3 regions of the Allobosea sp. P4_C6 genome follow, and region 2 is predicted to be linked to each of the others. Evidence: riboswitches for the same ligand, from Rfam matches in the RefSeq annotation. Region 2 holds a riboswitch; each other region holds the start of a gene.
The links. Region 2 has a riboswitch for thiamine pyrophosphate ahead of thiC (phosphomethylpyrimidine synthase ThiC). Riboswitches for the same ligand answer to the same signal wherever they lie in the genome.
Positions count from the first base shown of each region.

Region 1: another riboswitch for thiamine pyrophosphate. It lies ahead of AC1DVA_RS13100 (LuxE/PaaK family acyltransferase); the one in region 2 lies ahead of thiC (phosphomethylpyrimidine synthase ThiC).
Region 3: another riboswitch for thiamine pyrophosphate. It lies ahead of thiO (glycine oxidase ThiO); the one in region 2 lies ahead of thiC (phosphomethylpyrimidine synthase ThiC).

Region 1 is NZ_JBFUIF010000015.1:62,584-68,043, reverse strand. Features, by position in the region: gene AC1DVA_RS13110 (ABC transporter ATP-binding protein) at 1-156, opposite strand, end outside; gene AC1DVA_RS13105 (acyl-CoA reductase) at 146-1,594, opposite strand; gene AC1DVA_RS13100 (LuxE/PaaK family acyltransferase) at 1,599-2,675, opposite strand; TPP riboswitch at 2,765-2,893, opposite strand; gene ggt (gamma-glutamyltransferase) at 3,032-4,708, shown strand; gene AC1DVA_RS13090 (2-hydroxyacid dehydrogenase) at 4,729-5,460, shown strand, end outside.
Region 2 is NZ_JBFUIF010000022.1:18-5,477, forward strand. Features, by position in the region: partial or broken gene AC1DVA_RS16570 (OmpA family protein) at 1-1,465, shown strand, start outside; gene AC1DVA_RS16575 (hypothetical protein) at 1,579-1,857, shown strand; gene AC1DVA_RS16580 (hypothetical protein) at 1,905-2,102, shown strand; TPP riboswitch at 2,176-2,279, shown strand; gene thiC (phosphomethylpyrimidine synthase ThiC) at 2,358-4,250, shown strand; gene AC1DVA_RS16590 (hydroxyethylthiazole kinase) at 4,247-5,008, shown strand; gene AC1DVA_RS16595 (hypothetical protein) at 4,992-5,460, opposite strand, start outside.
Region 3 is NZ_JBFUIF010000032.1:524-5,983, reverse strand. Features, by position in the region: gene AC1DVA_RS20085 (carboxypeptidase M32) at 1-359, shown strand, start outside; gene AC1DVA_RS20080 (Rdx family protein) at 493-807, shown strand; gene AC1DVA_RS20075 (thiamine phosphate synthase) at 954-1,571, opposite strand; partial or broken gene AC1DVA_RS20070 (beta/alpha barrel domain-containing protein) at 1,586-2,280, opposite strand; gene thiS (sulfur carrier protein ThiS) at 2,282-2,479, opposite strand; gene thiO (glycine oxidase ThiO) at 2,463-3,458, opposite strand; TPP riboswitch at 3,541-3,642, opposite strand; tRNA gene AC1DVA_RS20055 (tRNA-Ser) at 3,857-3,947, shown strand; gene AC1DVA_RS20050 (hypothetical protein) at 4,340-4,861, opposite strand.

The sequences.
Region 1 (5,460 bases), on a different contig from region 2:
GGTCTTGCCGCAGCCGCTGCGGCCGAGCAGGCAATGGATCTCGCCGCGCGGGATGATCCAGTCGACGCCGTCGACGATGGCCGGGCCGCCCGCGTCATAACGGAAGGCGACCCGCTCGATCGCGACGAAGCCGGGGGTGGTGGGGTCAGTCGACATAGGGCGCGAACCCTTCTGCCGCGGCTTCAGCGCCGTGCTCGATCTCGGTCAGGGTGACCAAGTCGAGCAGGCTGAAGCGCCCGTCATGGTGCCAGCCGGCCTCCGGGGCCGCCATGCGGCCGAACGGGGCGATGCGGGTGACGCCGACCTCAGCAAACTGCTCCGCGAGCTGGAACAACCTCTCCGGCGCCGCCGCTATCCCGGCCGTCTGCAGGAAGTTGCGATAGGGCGCGACGAGGGCCGGGATCTCGTCGAGGCTGTCGACCGAAACCAGTTTGAGCGTGCGGTTGAGGCCTGTCGGACTCAGGTCCTCGGGCGTCTCGACATGGGCGACGCTCCACGAATCTGTGGGCTCGCCAAGGAGTTCTGCGGCGCCTTTCAGTGCGCCCATCTCCTGCGCGCTGCGCCAGGCCGTGATGGAGGCGGATTCGGCCGGCGAAAGCGTGCGACGGGGGTGGCGATGGGCGAGGGCGGCCAGTTCCTGCGCGACATGGCGCGCGAATTCGGCTGGCGAAACCCGCCCGCCGCGCTCGACGAAAAGCATCTGTGGGGAATAGCAGCCCTGCTGCTCGTAGCGGGCGGCGTCATGAGCGGCGAGGCGGGCCAGCGCGGGTGCCCTGCGGCTGTCGAGCGCTTCGCGCGCGACGACGCCGAAGCCGATCTTGTGGCCATGCGGCAGGAAGCGCGTGGTGATCGGCAGCTTGGCGCGCAGCGCCGTGAGCGTATCGTTGCCGCCATAGGCCATGACGGTGTCGGCCGCGCGCAGGAAAATTGGTTCGGCAGGCGCTTCGCCACCCTTCCACCAGGTGATGGCGAGGCATTCGCCGAGTTCGGGGTCGATCTCGGCGATCAGGCCCGCAAACCAGCCCGCCGTCAGCGGCTCGGCCGAGGCGAGTTTGCCGATCGTGCCGGCCTTGACCAGAAGCCCGCAGATCAGGCTCCAGAGCGAGAGCGCCGGCACGTTGCCGGCCCAGACATGCAGCAGCAGCTCCGGGCCGTGAGCGCGCAGGTAGCCGCCCTTGGGCGTCGGCTGGAAGCCGTCCAGCATGGCGGGATTGGCGAAATCCTCGGCCAGGAAGCGCAGGAGCTGCGGGCGCCGGAAGGTCTTCAGATAACTCGTGAGGCCGAGACGCACCGTCTCGCGGTCGTAGCCGGTGATGATCGGCAGAAGGTGCTCGGCCTTGCGCCGCAGCGGATGCTCGCGGTCGAGCAGGCGGGCAATGGCGGCGTCGATCGCTGCGACGATGCGCGCGGTGTCCATCCGCTTCAGCCGGGCGCGGGCATTGCTGCGCACATGGTCGCAGAGAGCAGCCGCCTGAGCCTCGTCCAGCTCCGGCAGCGCGATGGTCGCGCTCTCGCCCCAGGCGCTATAGCTGACTTCGCGCCAGCGCAGCGCCTCGCGATTCAGGCCCGGCAGATGGCCCYCATATTCGATCACCGTATCAGCCTCGCGCTGCGGCCAGGAATTCGGCGACCGCGACCGAGCAACCCTTGGAGGCCTCGCCATCGACCCGGCCGAGCAGCCTGAATCCACCCGGGACGATCTCGCCGGCGTCCTCGGTCAGGATCGCCGAGACGCAGTTGAAATGCGCGAGGTCGTGATGGACGATCACGCCGCGCTCGCCCTCGGGCAGGTCGGTGCCGGTCAGCGGATCGACGACGCGGCTGCGGATCCAGTGCGGGCCGGATTTCACCGACGGGCAGATCGCATTGCCGTCGTCGTAGAGCTGCGAGCTCAACTCGGTCATGCCGTACATGTTGATGCAGGACGAGCGGGGCACGCCCAAGGCGAGGCTAAGACCGTCGTAGAACTCGTCGAGTCCCAGCTCGCGCGACTGGCCCTTGAAGCCGCCGGTGTCGAGGATGAGGCTGCCTTCGGGCAGGGCGAAGCGCCGGCCGGTCGCCGCGAGCGCGTCCAGCACGGGAGCGAAGGAATAGCTCGCGCCGAGCAGGGCATAGGGCTCGCCGCTCTTCGCCGCTTGCTCCAGCGCCGACAAAAGGCCGTCGAGGTCGAGACCCGACGAGCCGATGAACACCTCGGAATCCGACGTGCCGCATTCGCGACGGGCGAGCGAGAGATAGCAGGCGAGCGAGGAGTTCGGCAGGGCGGCTTCGTCGGGGAAGAGGATGCCCATGCGGATGCGCTCGCGGCCGCGCATGAAACGCTCACGGAAGTTCACCAGCATCGAGCGGCTCCAGACGGCGAGCGTCGGGTGGTAGCTGCGGCCGCGTATCCCTTGCGTCGTGCCGCTGGTCATGAAAACGCGCTCGGCCGCTTCCGGCGGGCTGCAGCTCAGCGTCAGATCCTTGAAGGCCGTGATCGGCACGGCCGGGATGTCGCGCCAGCGCCTGACGGAGAGCGGCGTGCGGCCGCGCTGCAGGCAGAAGCGCTTGTAGGGCTCGTTGTTGCGGAACTGATACGCGAAGACCTTCAGCGCCATCGCCTCGAATTCGGCATCCGACGCATCGGGGAGCGCGATGAACGCCAACAGCGCGTCGATGATCTCGGCTTGCGTCATCTTAAGCCCGCTCCTGCCCGACCCGCCGGCTTGCCCGGACGGAATCGATCGCGATGAGGACCACATGCGCAGCTGGAATCGGGGCCTCGATGGCCGCCTGTCCCGCATCCCTACGCCGGTATGATCCGGATCAGGTTCGGAGGGTCACCGCGTTGCCGAGCTCGAAAGCCCCGCGGGCGGAATCTCAGCCTCCTAGCGAGGCCCCCCTGGGAACAGGGTTTAGGTGGGGCCTCGGCCCCTGCCTTGTCAAGCGTTGCCGGCACAGGGCCGCCAATTGTGGGTGAGTGGTCCGAACATGGCGCGCATGCCGAAGAAGAGGCTCGACGTCGGGCCGCAAAAGCGTTGATGTGCCGCCCATGAACGTTTCCGCTCCGCCGCCCCGCATCGCCTCTTTCACCTGCGAGAAGAAGCCGGCCACCGGCTCGCGCGGGATGGTCGTCACCAATCATCCGCTCGCCTCGGCGGCGGGCGCGCAGATGCTGCTAGCCGGTGGCAATGCGATCGACGCCGCGGTCGCCTCGCTGTTCGCGTTGACGGTGGTGGAACCGATGATGGTCGGCATCCTCGGCGGCGGCCTGAGCCATATCCGCCTCGTCGATGGCCGCCATGTCGTGATCGACAATCTCTCGACAGCGCCGGGCCATGCGACGGCGGACATGTACGATTGCCTCTCAGACGAGATCGGCAAGCAGCGCGATACGCGCGACCGGGAGAATGTGGTCGGCGCGAAGGCGGTCGCCGTACCCGGCGCGCTGAAGGGCTGGTGCGAGGTGTTGGCGCGTTTCGGCACGCTGCCGCTGGCCGAGGTGCTGCAGCCGGCCATCGGGCTGGCGGAGCGCGGCTTCGTCGTCACGCCCTATCTCTCGAACTGCATCACCGACAATGCGGGCGATCTCGCCCGCGATCCGGGGCTTGCGGCGATGCTGCTGCCGGGCGGCCAGCCGCTCCAGCCCGGCGCAAGGCTGGTCCAGTCAGACTATGCCGCGAGCCTGAGGCTGATCGCGGCAGAAGGGCCGCAGGCGCTCTATGGCGGGCGGCTCGGCCGGGCGCTGACAGACTACATGGCGGCGAATGCCGGGCTGATCGATCAGGCTGATCTTGCCAATTACCGCATCGAATTGCGCGAGCCCATTCGCGGCTCCTATCGCGGCTACGAGATCGTCGGCCCCCCGCCGCCTTCTTCCTCCGGCGTGCACATCACGCAGATGCTCAACATCCTCGAAGGCTACGATATCGGCGCCCTCGGCTTCGGTTCGACTGACGCGGTGCATCTGCTGGCCGAGGCGCTGAAGATCGCCTTCGCCGACCGGGCCGTAGCAACCGCCGATCCGGCCTTCGTCAAAGTCCCGGTCAACAAGCTGATCGACAAGGCCTATGCGAACGAGCGCCGCGCCCTGATCGCGATGGGCGAGGCGAAAAGCTGGACGGCCGGACTGTCAGGCGGCGAATCCGCCGATACGACCCATGTCACCGTGGCCGATGCACAGGGCAACGTCGTCAGCGCGACGCAGACGATCAACGGGCTGTTCGGCGCCTGCGTCCAGATTCCCGGCACCGGGATGATCGCCAACAACTACATGTTCAACTTCGATCCGCATCCCGGTCGGGCGCTTTCGATCGCGCCGGGCAAGCGGGTTTTCACCTCGATGGCGCCGATGATGGCACTGAAGGAGGGCAGGCTCGCCTTCGCGCTCGGCCTGCCGGGGGCGCTGCGCATCTTTCCCTCCGCATTGCAGGCGATCGTCAACCTGATCGACCATCGCATGACCTTGCAGGAGGCGGTCGAGGCGCCGCGCGTCTGGACCGAGGGCGGCGTGCTCGAACTCGAGGAAGCCATCCCCGAGGCGGTGGCACAGGAACTCGCGGCACGCGGCCATCGCGTCGTGCGCTCGCCGCGCGTCGCAGGCGGCATGAACGCCATCGCCTTCAATGCGGATGGCACGCTGACCGGGGCCGCCTGCTGGCGCGCCGATGGCACGCCGGTTGCCATCTCGGGCGGGCTTGCCCGTGCCGGCGCACGCTTCACCATCTGACCGTATTCCCGGAAAATTCAATGCCCGAGACCATCGTCCTCCTCGACATGACCAGCCCCGAGCGCGCCGAGCGCATGCGGGCGCTGCTCCCGCCCGGCTTCGTGTTCACCCACGGCACGGCGCGCGGCGACGACCATATGAAGCAGATCATCGCTGAGGCCGATTACGCGATCTCGGGCCAGGTCGGCGTCTCGCGGGAGGTGCTGGGCGCAGCGAGGAAGCTGAAGCTGCTGCATAAATGGGGCGTCGGCTACGACAATATCGACATTGCCGCTGCAAAGGATCTCGGCATCACCGTGGCGCGCACCACCGGTTCCAATTCCGTGCCGGTGGCCGAGTTCGCGCTGGGGTTGGCGCTCTCGGCGCTGCGCTTCATCGGCTATGGTCATGCCGAGCTGAAGCAGGGGCATTGGGCGACCGGCAAGCTGCCGGGCGATCCCTTCATGCTCTCGGGCAAGACGGTCGGCATCGTCGGCTTCGGCGCGATCGGCCAGAATCTGGCGAAGCTGCTCAAGGGCTTCGGCTGCACGATCCTCTACAGCAAGCGCCAGCCGCTCGACGCTGAGGCGGAAGCGGCGCTCGGCGTCCGGCATGCATCGCTGCCGGACATTCTGGCGCAGTCCGACATGGTCTCGCTGCATTGCCCGCTGACGCCGGAGACGACCAATCTGATCGATGCGGCAGCGTTCAAGGCGATGAAGAAGACGGCGGTGCTGGTCAATGTCGCGCGTGGCGGCGTGGTCAACGAGGCC
Region 2 (5,460 bases):
CGGCCCGGCCGTTCCGCCTTCGGCCGCTCCGGCTCAAACCCGCCCGCCGGCCGCTGCGCCGCAGCCCGGCACCGCACCCTCGGTGCCCGCCGGGCAGCCGCGCCCGACACCGGGAACGCCGCCGGCTGCCGCTCCCGCGCCGGCTCAGCCGGGCGCAGGCGCTCCGCCTTCCGCCGTTCCGCGTGGCGGCCCGGCCGTGCCACCCTCGGCTGCGCCGTCCCAAGCCCGTCCGCCGGCCGCAGCGCCGCAGCCCGTGACGCCTCCGGCCGCAGCGCCCGGCGTTCCCACGGCCCCTGCGCAACCAGGCGTAACCGCTCCGACTCCGCCCGCGGGAACAGCTCCGGTTCAGCCGCCGCGCCCCGCTCCGGGAGCGCCGCCGTCCGCTGCACAACCGGGTGTTGCCCCCACCCCTGCTCAGCCCGGCGTTGCTCCGGGTCAGCCGCCCGCCGGTGGGGCCTTCCCGACCCAGCCGCCCCAGCGCGAAGGACGTCGCGGCGGCATCTCGCCCGGCGTCGCCGGTGCGATCGGCCTCGGCGCCGGTGTCATCGGTGGCATCATGGCGACGCAGGGCGCACAGCGCTTCGAGGATATCCGCAGCCGCCGCGAGGAGCGCCGCGAGGGTGACGTCACCATCATCCGCGAGCCCGGCCGCACCATCATCCGCGACGATGACGGCCGCGCCATCATCCGCCGCGACGAGGATCAGCGTTTCCGCGATCTCGGCTGGCAGGGGCGATCCGAGCGCCGCGGCGACGAGAACCGCATGGTCTTCGAGCGCCCCGACGGCACGCGCATCGTCACCGTCACGGACGAGGAGGGCCGGCTGATCCGCCGCACCCGCATCGACCGCGACAACCGCGAGGTGATCATCATCGACAACACGCTGCGCGACCGTCCCGGCCGTTTCGCCGACGATGTCGTCGTATTGCCGGCGCCGCCGCTGCCGATGCCGCGCGAGCGCTATATCGTCGATGCGGATCAGGCCGACGAGGCGCTGATCTATGAGACGATCACGGCGCCGCCGATCGCCGCGATCCCGCGTCGCTATACGCTGGACGAGGTCCGCTACTCGCCGGATCTGCGCGCCCGCATGCGCAGCGTCGACATCGACACGATCACCTTCGACACCGGCTCCTGGCAGATCGCGCCCGAACAGGCGCAGCGCCTGTCCGTGATCGCGGACTCCGTCCGGCGCGCCCTGCAGCGCGCGCCCAACGAAGTCTTCCTCGTCGAGGGACATACCGACGCCGTCGGCGCCGATATCGACAACCTCTCCCTCTCGGATCGCCGCGCGCAGTCCGTCGCCGAGATCCTGACGCGCGATTTCCAGATCCCGCCCGAGAACCTGACGACGCAGGGCTATGGCGAGCAGTATCTGAAGATCAACACGCAGGACGCGGCACGCGAGAACCGTCGCGTGACGCTGCGGCGCATCACGCCGCTGCTCAGCGGCCAGAACCAGTGACGACGGGAACGGGGCTGCTCGACAAGCGGCCCCGTTCTTCCCTGGACGCAGGGAACTGCCGCCTTCTGTGGCGGTTTCATCTCCCGGAGGACAAGCCGAAGGGAGGTTCAGTCATGAAAAAGCTTGGTCTGGTGATGGCCTGCCTGATGATGGCGGGCTCGTTTGCATCGCTTCCGTCACTGGCTCAGAGTGCTCCTGCCGCCGTGAAGCAGCGGGCTCCGGGTGTGCCGTTGGCTCCTCGCGCAGGCGAGGCCGTTCGCGCGCCAGCCAGTGAGAGGCCCGTGCCGCGCGCGGAAATGCGCGCCCCGCGCGATGACCGCGCGCAGGCGGCGCCGCAGCCAGATCGCGACCCGCCGATGCCGCGCCCGGTGCCGTCGATCATCGCGCCCTGAGCGGGGCCGTTCAGGATTTGGCAAGGTCGGCGAACTAGCGTCGCCGCATGAGCGACGCCGTTTCCCTTGCCCGCAGCATCGTCACGATGCAGGCCGCCTCGACGCAGCAGGCGCTGTCCGTCGAGATGATCAAACAGAACGCGCAGGCCGATCAGAGCCTCGTCGCCATGCTCCAGCAGAGCGTCGAGCAGACGCAGGCGACGGTTCCTGCTGGGCAGGGCAGCCTGGTCGACCTGACGGCCTGATCTCCCTCTTCCATCCTCCAGTCATTCGTCATGCAGCCCCGTTGCCAAGCGGCGGCGCTGCGCCTAACCTCGGCGCTGTTCCGAGGGGTGCTCGCAAGAGCTGAGATGGCCTGACCGCCGAACCCATCGAACCTGATCCGGGTCATACCGGCGGAGGGACTGGAACGCGGCACGGTCACAACCATGCCCGCATCACAGCGCTTGAACCGCTTCGACGCCGGATCTCCTGACCCTTGAACCAAGGCGGAGATCCCCATGAACACCCATACGAAACCTCCGAAACCTGCTGCCGATGCGGCGCGAAAGTTCGGCGCGCCAACCGGCGTCACCACCGGGCCGATCATCGGCTCGCGCAAGATCTATGTTCCGACGCCGCAGGATGCCTCGATCCGGGTGCCCTTTCGCGAGGTCGTGCTGACGACCGATGCCGAACCGCCGGTGCGCATCTACGATCCTTCCGGCCCCTTCACCGAAACGGATGTGAAGATCGACCTCAATGCCGGCCTGCCACAGATCAGGCGCGAATGGCTGAGCCGCCGCGGCTTCGATACCGTGCCGGGCCGCGCGGTGACGGCCGCCGATAACGGCAACATCTCGCCGAACCAGATGGTCCCGGCTTGTCCCGCCGAACGCCCAGTGTTGATGGCGGCTGACGGGCGGATGACGACCCAGTACGAGTTCGCGAAGGCCGGCATCGTCACGCCCGAGATGATCTATGTCGCGCATCGGGAGAATCTCGGGCGTGCGCAGATGCTGGAAGGTGCCAGGGAGCGCCATGCCGATGGCGAGAGCTTCGGCGCTTCGGTGCCGGAATTCGTCACGCCCGAATTCGTCCGCGACGAGATCGCGCGCGGCCGTGCCATCATCCCCGCCAACATCAACCACCCCGAGCTGGAGCCGATGGCGATCGGCCGCAACTTCCTGGTCAAGATCAACGCCAATATCGGCAATTCCGCCGTGACCTCGGGTGCAGCCGAGGAGGTCGAGAAGCTGGTCTGGGCGATCCGCTGGGGCGCCGACACCGTCATGGACCTGTCGACCGGGCGTAACATCCACAACATCCGCTCCTGGATACTCAGAAACTCGCCGGTGCCGATCGGCACCGTGCCGATCTATCAGGCGCTGGAGAAGGTCGGCGGCGATCCGATCAAGCTCGACTGGGAGGTGTTCAAGGACACGCTGGTCGAGCAGGCCGAGCAGGGCGTCGACTACTTCACCATCCATGCCGGCGTGAGATTGCCGTATGTGCCGCTGACGGCATCCCGCGTCACCGGCATCGTCTCGCGCGGCGGCTCGATCATGGCGCGCTGGTGCCTGGCGCATCACCGCGAGAGCTTCCTCTACGAGCGCTTCGACGAGATCTGCGAGATCATGCGCAAATACGACGTCTCGTTCTCGCTCGGCGACGGCTTGCGCCCCGGCTCGATCGCCGACGCCAACGACCGTGCCCAGTTCGCCGAGCTGGAGACGCTGGGCGAGCTCACCAAGATCGGCTGGGACAAGGGCTGTCAGGTCATGATCGAGGGCCCCGGCCACGTGCCGATGCACAAGATCAAGGAGAACATGGACAAGCAGCTCCGTGAATGCGGCGAGGCGCCCTTCTACACGCTGGGACCGCTGACCACCGATATCGCGCCGGGCTACGACCACATCACCTCCGGCATCGGCGCGGCGATGATCGGCTGGTATGGCTGCGCCATGCTCTGCTACGTCACGCCGAAGGAGCATCTCGGCCTGCCCGACCGCGACGACGTCAAGACCGGCGTCATCACCTATCGGATCGCGGCGCACGCCGCCGACCTCGCCAAGGGCCATCCGGCCGCGAAGATCAGGGACGATGCGCTCTCCCGCGCCCGCTTCGACTTCCGCTGGGAGGACCAGTTCAATCTCGCGCTTGATCCCGACACGGCGCGCGCCTACCACGACGAGACCTTGCCGAAGGACGCCCACAAGGTCGCGCATTTCTGCTCGATGTGCGGGCCGAAGTTCTGCTCGATGAAGATCACGCAGGACCTGCGCGCCGAGGTTCTGGCGATGAGCGACAATGAGCGCGCCAATCTCGAAGCGATGGCAGCAGACGGCATGGCCGCCAAGTCGAAGGAATTCCTCGACAAGGGCGGCAGCATCTATCTACCAGCGGCGGAATGAGCAGCGAGAACGATAGTCTCGACGCGGCGCAGGTCGCGTCGATCCTCGCGCGGGTGGCCAAGCGCCGCCCGCGCATCCATTGCCTGACCAATACGGTGGCGCAGAACGTCACCGCCAACATGCTGCTCGCCTTCGGGGCCGTGCCCTCGATGGCCGGTCATCCCGACGAGGTCGCGGCCGTCGCCGCCGGGGCCGGCGCGATCCTGATCAATCTCGGCACGATCAGCCCGGAGGGCGAGCGCGCCATCCCGAAGCTCGTCGCCGTCTCGCAAGAATGCGGCATCCCCCTCGTGCTCGACCCTGTCTTCGTCGAGCTGTCGCCGCTCAGACTGGGTTTGGCCGAGGCGGTCCTGCGCTCGCCGGGCGTCACCGTGCGTGGCAACGCCACGGAAATGGCCGCGCTCGATGCCGTCATGCGGCGGGCGGATGGCGTCCTGCGCGTGACGACAGGCAAGATCGACAGCATCGAGGGCGATGGGCGCAGCTTCTCGATCGGCCATGGCCATGAATTGATGACGAAAGTCACGGGGCTCGGCTGCGCATCGAGCGCGCTGGTCGCTGCCTGCCGGGCGGTCGAGCCGGACGCCGCCGTCGCGGCAGCCGCCGCGCTGACGGCTTATGGGATCGCGGGCGAAATCGCAGCCGAACGCGCGGCTGGCCCGGGCAGCTTCGCGATGCTTCTGATCTACGCTCTCGCCGGGCTCGACGAAGCGACATTGGCCAAGCGGATGGGCCGGGACCCTACTGCGTCGGTGTGAGCGAGAGCGGCGCCGGCCTCGGCGTTGCCGGGCGCGGCTTCGGCTTGGCTGCCGGCTTGGGCTCGGTGTTGAGGCCGAGCCGGGCGCGCAGCCCGGCGGCGCGCGCCTCGGTGATGCGCGCGGCGCAGAACCCCACCTGCCCCTCGCGCTGGAAATCGCGGCAGATCATCTCGCGCTCGGCCGAGAAGCCCGCCTGCTCGCGGGCGATCGTGCGCTGCTCGACCGCGTCGGACTTCGCGGTCAACGTCTTGTAGCCTTCGCGGACGGCCCGCTCGGCCGCGCCGCGGGCTCGCTCGATCTCCTTGGCCTGGGCGGCGGCCGTACGTGCGTCCGGCCCCCACAGGCCACGCGGGTCGATGCGGCATTGCGCGGCCTCGACCACGCAGGGCTCCGTCGGCTCCACGACGAGGAAGGCGCCGTCGAGCACATCGAAGACGATCGGGCAGATCGGA
Region 3 (5,460 bases), on a different contig from region 2:
CTTCCGCCTGGAATGCGGGGATGAAATCCCTGCTCGGCGTCACCGTGCCCGACGACCGGGTCGGCTGCCTGCAGGATATCCACTGGCCCTCCGGCGGCTGGGGCTATTTCCCGACCTATACGCTCGGCGCGATGACGGCGGCGCAGATCTTCGACGCCGCCTGCCGGGCCGAGCCGGGGATCCTGCCCGGCATCGGCAAGGGCGATTTCAGCCCGCTGGTCGGCTGGCTGCGCGCCAATATCCACGGCAAGGGCTCGCTGCTCCCGACCGACGATCTGCTCACCGAAGCGACGGGCCGGCCGCTCGACGCCTCCGTGTTCAAGGCGCATCTGCGCCGCCGTTACATCGAAGAGGCCTGATCTTTCTGATTTTATTTATTCAAAACAAAGGCTTGTCCGCGGCTTCATGCTGATCGGCCATGCAGCTTTCGGGCTTGCATCAAGGGGCACGAAGCGGGATGTCGGAAACGACCTCCCGCTTCGGTGACCGATCATGACCCAGACCAAGCCCGCCCCCCGCATCGCCATCACCTATTGCTCGATGTGCAACTGGATGCTGCGCTCGGCCTGGCTCGGGCAGGAATTGCTCTCGACCTTCGGGCAGGATCTCGGCGAGGTCGCGCTGATCCCGCGCACGGGCGGCATCTTCCAGATCACCTATGACGGCGAGCTGATCTGGGACCGCAAGACCGATGGCGGATTCCCGGATTCCAAGGTGCTGAAGCAGCGCGTGCGCGACCGGCTCGACCCCGAGCGCAGCCTCGGCCATGTCGACGGGCACACGATGTCGACGGAAGCGGAGAGCTGAGACTCTTCTTCCGTTGCCGAAACTCCCCGCGGTCATCCCGGACAAGCTGCAAAGCAGCGCCGATCCGGGATCCATGCCTCAGCCTGGTCCGGAAGCGTTCCGGAATGGATCCCGGGTCTCCCTGCGGTCGCCCGGGATGACGGCGTTCAGGACGCGGATGCGAGCTGCTTCCGCGTCGCTGCCACCCAGGCTTTCAACCGCCCCTCAGGATCGGCATTCAGCGTGATGTCGGTCACGGCTGCCACGATGTCGGCGCCAGCCTCGAAAACGCCCGGCGCCCGCTCCAGCGAGATGCCGCCGATGCCGACCAGCGGCAGGTCGCCGATGCGGTGCTTCCACTCGCCAAGCCGCTCCAGCCCTTGCGGGCCGAAGCGCATCTGCTTGAGGATTGTCGGATAGACCGGGCCGAGCGCGACATAATCCGGCTCCGTCGCCAGCGCGCGCTCCAGCTCGGCCTCGTCATGGCTGCTGACGCCGAGCTTGAGGCCCGCCTTGCGGATCGCGCCGAGATCGGCGGTGTCGAGATCCTCCTGACCGAGATGGAGGAAATCGCAGCCCTCCGCGATGGCGAGCTTCCAGTAGTCGTTGACGACGAGCACACAGCCAGTTGCCGCGCAGAGCCGCTTGGCGCGAGCGATCTCGCGGGCAACCTCGATTTCGGGCCGATCCTTGACGCGCAATTGCACCAGCTTGACGCCGAGCGGCAGCATCCGCTCCAGCCAGTCGGCGCTGTCGAAGATGGGATAGAACGGATCGAGCTTCATGCGAGACAGGTCTTTCATGCCAGGAAGGCCTTGCCCATGACGGGCGTGGAGGGAGCTGCCATGTCACGCGCCTCGATCGGCTGCGCCTCGAAAGCGAGCCGGCCTGCGCGGATGGCGAGCGCGAAGGCCTCCGCCATCGCGGCAGGATCGCCGGCCTTGGCGACGGCCGTGTTGAGAAGGATGCCGTCATAGCCCAGCTCCATCGCCTGCGCGGCATGGGAGGGCAGGCCGATGCCGGCGTCGACGACGAGCGGAATATCCGGGAAATGCTGGCGCATGGTGCGCAGTCCGTAGGGGTTGTTGAGCCCCCTGCCGTCGTGTAGGGAAAGACCTTGAAGCCGTCATCGGCGAGGATGCGGGCGGCTTCGACCAGCGCGATCACGTCCGGCTGGAGCGTATCGTCCTCGCCGATGACCTCGAGCTTGATCCAGTCGGTGCCGAAGACCTCGCGCGCCATCTGCGCCGTCGTCACCGCCTCCTTCACCGTGTGGCAGCCGGCCGTGTTCGGCAGCACCTTGACGCCGAGCTCGCGGATCAGCGCCCAGAACGCCTGCCCCGCCGCGCCGCCGGACGATTCCCGGCGCAGCGAGACGGTGACGACCTCGACGCCGGAGCGCTTCACCGCCTCGGCGAGGATCGCGGGCGACGGATATTGCGCCGTGCCGAGGAAGAGCGGGTTTTGCGGCTCGAAGCCGTAGAAGGATGCCATTTCAGCCTCCCTGCATCGGGGCGACGACCTCGATGCGATCGCCGTCGTTCAAGGTCACTTCGGCGCGCTTGCGGGCCGGCACGAAATCGCCGTTCACCGCCGTCGCGACGATGCGGCCGGCATAGCCGAGCTCGGCCAGCGCCTCGGCCAGCGTCTTCGCGGCGATCTCCTGCGGCGCGCCGTTAAGCAGCAAGGTCATGCAGCATCTCCGGTCGTGATTGCGGGTTCATCGCGGCATCCGCCGCCATCCGCGCCATGGCGGGGCTGAGCAGGAAGCCGTGACGGTAGAGCCCGTTGACATGGATCACCCGGCCGCGCCGCGTCAGCCGCGGCAGGTTGTCGGGGAAGGCCGGGCGCGCATCGGTGCCGATCTCGACGACCTCCGCCTCGCCGAAGGCGGGATGCAGCGCATAGGCCGCGCCGAGCAGCTCCAGCATCGAGCGGGCCGAGATGCGGCTGCGCTCGCTGCTCTCGATCATCGTCGCGCCGACCATGAAGATGCCGCCGGCCCGCGGAACGATGTAGAGCGGGATGCGCGGATGCAGCAGCCGCACGGGGCGCGACAGGGCGATCTCGTCGCTCTTCAGCAGCAGCATCTCGCCCTTGACGCCGCGCAGATCGGGCAGGACATCGCGCGCCGAAAGCCCCCGGCAGTCGATGACGATCTCGGCATCGAGATCGGCCGGTTCGACCGCGCTGTCGAAATGGATCGCCACGCCCTTTGCAAGGAGGCGTTCGGCCAAGGCCGCGATCGCCTTGCGCGGATCGAGATGCGCCTCGTCAGCGAAGAACAGCCCGCGCGAGAAGCGCCCGGCGAGATCGGGCTCCAGCCCTGCGACCGCGTCGCCATCGATCTCCTCGAAATGGCTGGTGCGCTGGCCGAAGCGGCGCAGCTCCGAGCGATCGCGGCTCGGCGCGACAACGAGCGTGCCCTGGCGAACCACCCCGTCCGCGTGCCGCTCCCACCAGCCGGCTGCCTCCTGGCCGAGCCGGATCACCGGCTCCTCGGCGCTTTCGCCCTCGCACCAGGGGGCGAGCATGCCGCCGGCATACCAGGAGCAGGCCGCGGCACCGATGCGCGGACCGCGCTCGTGGATGGTGACCTGCGCCCCGCGCGCGACCAGTTCGGTGGCGCAGGCAAGGCCAACGACACCGGCGCCGACCACCGCGACGTTCATGTTCCGATAAGGGCTGGATGCAGCCGCCATGCTTTTCCCTGCTCCCGGGAAGGCAGCGGCCAAAGGCGCGAGCAGCTTTGTCTGCGAGCCGAAGACCGTTCCCTTCGCCGGCATTACCCGGATCAGGTGCGATGGGTTGGCGCGACGCGCACCTCTCAGCCTTTCGGCACCCCAACGGACACACACAATCTAGTGCGCGGGCTCCCAAGGGGCAAGGCGAGCCGACGCAAGGCGCCGTTGCAACGAGCGTCGCCTGGAGAACGGGCGCCGCCCACCGAGCACTCCCTTGGTAAGGGAGTGCTCGACGCCCTCTCCTGCCAACATGCACAGCGAACCCGAAGGAAGTTGTCGGCAAGGCTTGTCAAAGGGCGCTGCAATCGGGCATAGAGCCTCTCGCCGGAGACGTGGCCGAGAGGCTGAAGGCACTCGTTTGCTAAATGAGCATACCCCACAAGGGTATCGAGGGTTCGAATCCCTCCGTCTCCGCCACTCCCCTATCTATCTGAAATATCATCTTTTTTCGGCAGCGACTCTCAAGTCCGGGGAACGCTTTGGGGGCATGTTTGGGATGCAGGGCGTCTCTGCCATCCCCTCATGCGTCCTGTCGATGACAAAGATTCGCCACCGCCGCTGATCTCGCCCTTCAGACTCGTCCTCAAAGTCCGAGGCAGATGCGTCGCATCGAACGCCCGCAGCATCCCCGCGGCCTGTTCGTCGGTCCCACCCAGCACGGCAAAATAGTTGCCTAGCGGCGCAAGCCCCCGTCGGTTGATCGTTCGGGTCGATGAAGCCGATACGCCCGCGTAGGATGAAGATGTCGGCCGCGCCGATCAGCCGGTCGTGCCAAATGGCTTGATGAAACTGGTTGTAGAGCAGCAGGATTACCGTCTTCGCTCGGCCGGCTCGCCATTCGGAAAAACACGCCGTAGCAGAACACTCGGCCGAGACTGATTCTGCGCGACGACGCCCGTCGCGCGCTCACAAGCTTCCATCATTTGCAGATATTCGGCCCAAACCTTGTCGCCCATTGAGGCGTTTTCGTCCGGGCTCCGCACTGGCGTTGATATGGTTGGATCGATGGCCGAGGCGTAGAGCAGAACCGGGATCCAGAGGTGCACATAGGCGGGCCAGCACTGCGCGTCTGGCTTCCAGCGCCCGGCCCCGCTTCCCACAACATCATACATGATGTCGTTGTGTATCGATTGGAGTTCGCTTGCCGAGCGCGCGCGAACCGCAGCGATCGCACGCTGCTCCATCGCGATCAGCATTCGATGGAAACCAACATGCTCGTCGGCTTCTGCGATCGCAATCGACGAGAGGAGCGCGATCAGAGCAAGGAAACTGCGGTGAAACATCAGACGGACTTGATTCCGGTGCGTGCCTGTAGCGCACAGCAGTGCCATTGCCAATTGAAAGCGCTCCTTCCAGATATTGGCCGGTAACGACCGCCACTGCTGAAGACGATGTGCGACTGACCCATCTCATTTCGCGAACCCTCCTTGCTCTCGTGTTGGCGACGGGGCTTTCGACGGCGGCTCACGCATTGGCCTATACCCGATGGCTAGAAGACCCACTGCCCGCCGCATATCGAGATGCGGCAACCGCGTTGCTGAACAAGGTCCGTTCGAAAGATGCCGATCGCGCGCTCGAAACCCTAAAAAGCGATCGTATTGGCTGATCGGAATACCGGGGACGGCTACTTTGTAATCAGGGTTGAAACGGCCTGCGATGGCCCCTTCTGCATGACCCTGATCGGGCGCATGTCAGATAAAGCCATGCATCTGGATTTTTCGCTCGAAGCGAGTCCTGCCGTGCATTTTGGGGATGTCAGTTTCGAGCTTTGGGGAGAGCGAACAGCGCCGCCTTGGACATTCGAAACAAGGGGAAACTCTGGTTTGGTGGCGATCCTTCGGGAATCTGGATGGGTTCTGTCAGCCTGTTCAAACTGCACAGGTCACGCCATCAAGCCCCCACCAGCATCGAGGCCTCCGCCAGTTCCGAA